One region of the Pseudoalteromonas sp. TAP-3C genome, then DNA from elsewhere that is predicted to be linked to it. Evidence: predicted binding sites of a transcription regulator. Region 1 holds the regulator's gene; the other holds the start of a gene.
What was found. Region 1 encodes LexA, which represses DNA repair genes until DNA is damaged. Its sites were predicted from a motif close to TACTGTATNNNNATACAGTA; they were not measured.
Positions count from the first base shown of each region.

Region 2: the regulator LexA is predicted to act here: its motif matches at 1,999-2,018, upstream of AC6H44_RS18030 (LexA family protein).

Region 1 is NZ_CM187618.1:3,086,735-3,090,168, forward strand. It holds gene coxB (cytochrome c oxidase subunit II) at 1-891, opposite strand, end outside; gene lexA (transcriptional repressor LexA) at 1,270-1,887, opposite strand; gene AC6H44_RS14495 (IS4 family transposase) at 2,014-3,219, opposite strand.
Region 2 is NZ_JCBFEM010000002.1:486,082-489,515, reverse strand. It holds gene AC6H44_RS18040 (hypothetical protein) at 1-324, shown strand, start outside; gene AC6H44_RS18035 (Y-family DNA polymerase) at 321-1,577, opposite strand; gene AC6H44_RS18030 (LexA family protein) at 1,565-1,978, opposite strand; gene AC6H44_RS18025 (patatin-like phospholipase family protein) at 2,382-3,380, shown strand.

The DNA.
Region 1 (3,434 bases):
GCCTGTTGGTTGATGGCACGCCGCGCAGCTCGCCATATAAACTTGCTCACCAAGCGCCATCAGCTCCTCTTTTGGTACAGTTTGATCAAGCAATGCAGCATTTTCAGCAGCCGCCTTTTGTTTCGCTTGTTTAGCCTCAGCTAACCACGTTTTGAAGTCTTCTTCTGTTTTTGCTTCTACCACAACGGGCATAAAGCCGTGATCTTTCCCACACAACTCTGCACACTGCCCACGGTAGGTACCGACCTCATTAATATTAGTCCAGGTTTCGTTAATAAAACCGGGATTAGCATCTTTTTTAACGGCAAAATCAGGCACCCACCATGAGTGAATTACATCATCCGAGGTCATTAAAAAACGCACTTTTTGATTAATAGGAAGCACCAGTGGTTTATCTACTTCGAGTAAATAATTAGGGTTTTTATCAGATAAATTAGTTATTTCATCCTGAGTGGTTGCCAGCATTGAATAAAATTCAACATCCTCTCCCATGTATTCATAGTGCCACTTCCACTGTGATCCTGTAATTTTAATGGTCAAATCGGCTTTGCTAGCATCCTCCATCGCAATCAAGGTTTTAGTCGCAGGAATAGCCATAACAATTAATATGACAAAAGGAATCGCAGTCCATAGTATTTCTACTTTGGTGCTTTCATGAAATTGGGCTGGAACCGCCCCTTTAGATTTACGGTGATGAATGAGTGCCCAGAACATAATGGCAAACACAATCACCCCAATCACACAACATATTAAAAAAATAGTCATGTGCAGTTGATATACATTATTACTTATATCAGTTACGCCTTTACGCATATTATATTGGCTATTAGCAAGCACATTTTGCGAAAAAACTAATAATATAAGCCACAAGGAAGAACTAAGCTTACCCATGTGAAGGCTCCTTTAATGCTATTGCTGACGCAAAGCGAAGAGGCATACGGCTTAAACGCCTATTCGTTATTTTTATTTTTTACATGGAGCTGGATTTTTAAATGTGTGTTCTCAAAACTAATTTGCTGTGAGTTTTTTTTAGTCCAGCCATTTAATAAGTAGTTAAAAAATAAACAATAAGCAAGTTTGGTATAAAAAATAAACAGTGTTTGTTTTAAAAAGCGTAGCAAAAAAAAAGAGTAACTAATGAGGTAATTAATCTGAGAGTAAGGTTTAGTAAGGGGTTTGTTGAAATAACAGCAGAAAAAATATAAAAATATCATGATTAAAATAAATCCAGCGCCTAATTAACATTAAACGCTAAATTATGCTTTAGTATTACATCCAGTCAGCGTTACGAATAACGCCTACCGCTAAGCCTTCAATATTGAATGACTCATTTTTTAAATCGACTTCAATAGCCTTAAATTCGTCATTTTCAGCGTGTAAAAATACTTTTCTACCCGCTTTTTCTAGGCGTTTAACCGTTACATCGTCACCTACTCGAGCAACAATAACTTGACCATTTTCAGCAACTTGAGTTCGATGAACAGCCAATAAGTCACCATCCATAATGCCAATGTCTTTCATACTCATACCGTTAACGCGCAGTAAAAAATCAGCCGCGGGTTTAAACATTAAAGGATCAATTTTACAGTGGCTTTCTACATGCTGTTGCGCCAATATTGGCTCACCTGCAGCAACCCGACCAATTAAAGGTAAGCCCAGTTGCTCGGGTTCTCCTTCTTCAACAAGTTGAATACCGCGACTTGCGCCCGGCTTCATTTTAATCACACCTTTTTTAGCCAATGCTTTTAGATGCTCTTCTGCAGCGTTCGCACTTTTAAAACCCAGTGTTTGTGCAATTTCGGCACGTGTAGGAGGCATACCAGTGTCTTTAATAAACACTTTGATAAGTTCGAGTATTTGCGCTTGGCGTTTCGTTAATGGTCGCATACAACTGGTTTTCCATACAGTACAATTAACTGTGAGTATATACAGTTATTTAAAAATCGCAAATATAAATTAATACCTTAAAAAGACAAAATAAGATACTTTAAAAGCTGAGAGATCCCCACGAATTTAGCCTAAATTATCAATTTGTATAGTCAGAAGTGACAACTGGCTATACACATAAATAATGAACTGCCCATCAGGCTCATACCTAGGATCATCAACCACTTCTTTGCCAAGATAAATATAGGACAATACTCGTCGTTTTTTCTCTGTATTCGCTTGTAATGCCGCATCCCCTTGTTGTGCCGACACGGTGTACCCTATGCACCATAAGACAAACAACATTAACGCCGCTATGAGCAATAAATTATCAAACCTTTCTGCGCTTCTTGAATTTGCAAAGGCTAAACTAATGCCAAGTTTTGCATTCTTAGTGTCTCTGAAACTTTCTTCTATTTGCATACGTTGTTTATATAAAGTCACAATCCGTTGAGGCTTATCTGTAAATTGTGTAGGTAAATTAAACACAAGTAGCCAAGGCTCTTTGGCCTTTTGTTGTTGGTATTTAACCGTTGTACATTGAGATTGCCCACCCCGTTTTTTGATTTTTTTACGTCCCTTGTTTTTCCCTCTAAACAAAACACCTTGGCACGCGAAACGAACTGTTTTTCCGTAGTAAATCTGTGTCAGAAGGTGTGGTTTATCTGTTGCTTGCTCAAACCATGATTTACAATTTCGCCATGTCTCAAGGTCGCTAGATAAGGTCACATTGCCTCTGACGCGCCCAAGCCAATACCAGCCTTTATCTTCTATGGCTTTAAACCATGGCGTTCTAAAAATAGCATCAGATAAAATAATAGGCTGACAATCTGCAGGTAAACACTGTGCCAAGCTATCGAGTAAGTGTTGATGAGCCGCTTCGGTATTTAATTCGCTTTCAGGATACACTTTTTCATAGAGCGTTAACGCTCTTCCCCCCATTGGTATGCTTGCCCTGAGCACTTGAAATATTTCGCCGCCATTAATAGGTGACCAGTCAACGATAATAAGTGGGTGTTGTTGCTGGCCTACTAAGCATTCGGTCATATGTTCATAGAAACAAAGACGTTCTTGATGCAGGTTAGCATTACCAATCAAACGGTCTGCGCGTTTAATATCATGTTTTTTATCGGTATTAGAAAATGATTTTAATCCGCGGCCTAGGTAAGTGACAGTAACGCGCTGGTCACGCAAGCCTGAGTTAACAAACGTAAAGACTGTATTTAAACGTGTTTTATGAATTTCAGGGTAGGCAATGGCAATATCTTTGTGTAATATTTCGGTGGCTTTCATGATTATGAGTGAGTTTTTTTATAGTGAAAAAATTTGATCACAAATAATCATGAGAGTCTACCATTAATTTTTATTTTGTGGGGATTCGTCAGCTTTAAAAGCCCGCTAATAAATGTAATTATCAGCGGCGCATTGCAGTATTAATAAATTGTAGTATCTATCTGTCATTCCGCACCCTAAATCTGAATTAAATTAGTTCATTAAATGAGCGGTTG
Region 2 (3,434 bases), on a different replicon from region 1:
AATTCTGGATTGTGTGTTAATAGTCGCCTGCAGTTTAATGTCGCTAACGACCCTGAGCAAGGCTTTAGCTTAGGTGAACAAATTTTATTTAACTCGCTTCATAATGGCACCCGTACCCTTGAAAAACCCGATTATTGTTTTATTACCAGCTCATTTAAATACAAAACGGATGGTTTAGAAAATAGCTTACGTATGAGCCGTTGTGATAACCCGATTCATGAGAGGAGCTTTAAGCAAAGTATTACTTTTTTAACTGATAACACCCTTAAATATACATTGGACAACCCGAGTGTAGAATGCGAATTTATTAAAGTAGCTGACTAACATTGAATTTTAGGTATATCACGCCAACACGTAGTGTAGCGCGGTGACAAAAAAGCCCTGTTCATATGCCAGCGTTTATCTAGTTGGCTGCTTGCCACATTAAGCATTCCTTTACCAAATTTATGATTAATTGCATCTAAACAGCCCATAAGCGCTGGGTTATCGGTTTGCTTCTCAAATAAAGAATGCTGCTGAAACCTCTGCGGGCTTAGCTCTAACGCACCTACACCACATTTATAAAATCGAATACCTGATTGATAAATCTGCTCAAAACTTTTCGATACCGCGTTGGCCATAACTCGCGTGTCGTTAGTGGGTGGATCAAATTGATGCATAACCGATTTTTTTAAAAAAGTTTGCTCATGTGAGGAGCTAGCAGCAAAAATATAAAGGCGATGAGTTAGTGACTGTTGCGCCCTTAATTTTTGTGCTACCACACTCACATGATTTATTAAGGCGGTTTTAACTGCATTTGAGTCGCAAAGGCGCTGACCAAAACTACGCGTTGAAAAAATAGCGTGTTTATCTTGGCGTACATCATCCCAGTTTAAACAGGTAATACCATTGAGCTCGTTAATTGTACGTTCAAGCACCACACTAAATTGGCGACGGATTGTTTTTGGACTTTGCTGAGCTAATTGCCATGCAGTATGAATATTCATTAGTGCCAGCTTTTTAGCTAAACGTTTACCTACTCCCCACACATCTTGGCAGTGCATACGCTGTAAAATAGCTTGGCGGCTTGCTTCATCATTAATCACTGCAACGCCATTAAAACCACTTAACTTTTTAGCTGCATGATTAGCGGCTTTAGCTAAGGTAGGAGTTGACCCAAAACCAACCCCAACAGGGAGCTTGGTTTCTCGCCAAACAGTACGCCTAATTAGTTGCCCGTATGCTTGCCAATCGTTAATTAATGATTGATAACCTTTAAAGTGCAAAAACGATTCGTCTATGCTGTAAATATGCTGCGTATCACAAAAACGAGCAATCACATTCATCATTCTATCGCTTAAATTAGCGTAAAGTTCATAGTTAGATGAGCGCACCACCACCTGATGCTGTGCTAATAAATGCTTTACCTTAAAGTAGGGGCTAAATTTAGGAATATTAAGCTGACGCGCAATAGGGCACATTGCACATATACAGCCATCGTTATTGGTAAGCACCACCACAGATTTTGAGCGAATTGCTGGGTCGAATACTTTTTCTGCGCTGGCGTAAAAAGCAACCGCATCAACTAAGGCATACATGAAAGTAACTCAGGGCTTTGTCGATGCAGCCTAATAGAGCGCGTAACCACGCCTTCAAGCTGAAACTCATCAGATTCCGTTAACTGTACTGGTTTATAAACCGAAGAGGCCGATAGTAGCCGCGCGTTACTCTTATCAAGCAGCTTACATACAAATAAACCATTTAAGTTAGCCACAATAACATCGCCGTCTTTTGGTATTTCAGCACGGTCAACTAACAGTAAGTCGCCCTCAAAAATACCAATTTCTTGCATGGAGCACCCAGACGCTATCCCAATAAACGTGGCATCGGGGTGTTTTATTAATAGCTCGTCAAGCGATACGCCTAGCTCACTATATTGCGCTGCAGGGGATTCAAACCCGCATACACCGGCTTCTATATAAATGGGAATAACAAACATGACATAACCTAAAATATGCATACTGTATAAGTGTACAGTATATGCGTTTTATTTTAGTTATGCCAAGTAATCAATAGCAGATCAATTCATATTTTTAATCATTTTTTGAGCTGTATGTAAAAAGTCATTGATTTGTAAGGAGTTTTAATGGAAATAAAGCATTAAGCTGTATATTAAGCAAGCGTACACTCTACGCCTGTTATGCTATTCATTAAATTAAAGTCAATTGAGTAGTGACCTCTGAGCAATGACTTCTTTGCATTATTCTAAAAGCGATGATAATCTAGCTCGTTCTATTTTTTCAATAGAACTGATTTAAACAATCAATTTTAATTATGAATATTAAATGATTACTATAATAAGCGTATAAAACAACTCATCTAAATAAATAAGAAGGTAAAGCGTGACAGCTCAAAACAGGACGATACGCCATTCATGCAACAACTCAGTGCCGAAAAAAATAGCGCTGATAGCAGAAGGTGGCGGACAACGAGGGATATTTACCGCCGGCGTACTCGATGCTTGGTTAGAGCAAGAGTATGATCCGTTTGACTTATTTATTGGCACATCTGCAGGCTCTCAAAACTTAACCAGTTATTTAGCACGTCAAAAAGGCTATGCTAAACGCTTAATAAGAGGGCTTTCGCGCCATAAACGTTTTTTTCAATTAGGTCGTGGCTTAATGGGTAAGCATATTGTTGACCTAGACTGGTATTTTGATAAAACCACCGAAGTGAACAGGGCGCTTGATTTTAAAACGGCAAAAGCCAGTTTAGGTGACCGTGAGTTATTAATTACCGCAACCAATGCACGTGATCGTAAACCCTATTTTTTATCTCCGACAGGAGAGGGCCAACAATGGCGAGAGCTATTAAAAGCGTCAAGTGCGCTGCCATTTTTATATAAACAAGGCGTAAAACTGACGCCATGGTTAAACGCATTGGCCGCAAATGAATTAGGTAAGAGTGAGATACAATCAGAATCAGATTTTTACTTAGACGGTGGTCTTGCTGCCCCTTTGCCTGTGCGCGAGGCTTATAATCGGGGTGCACGTAAAATTGTGGTTATACGCACCGTTGATCAAGCATTTCAGGCGCAATCAGCGTGGGTAAGTAAATTGAAGTTATTTGTTGAAGTATCTGGCTATTGTCCAAAAACAATCGATTATTTATTACAACATGAACAAGCCTACGAAGATGAGTTAGCCTTTATTGCTAACCCGCCACAAGATGTCGAAATAATCCAAATTTTTGCAAATCAAAAGCTTCAGAGTAAGTTACTAGGAAGCTCAAATAATGATTTACGATTTGATTATAAATTAGGCTTAAAAGCAGGGCGTGATTATTTAAAAACCCATCATACTGCGTTAAATTGTTTTAGTGAGCCGCAACGCGCAATGTAGTAACGCCATTAAAATTAGTACCAAGTTTAGATAAGTAAAGCGTTTTCAAGTTAG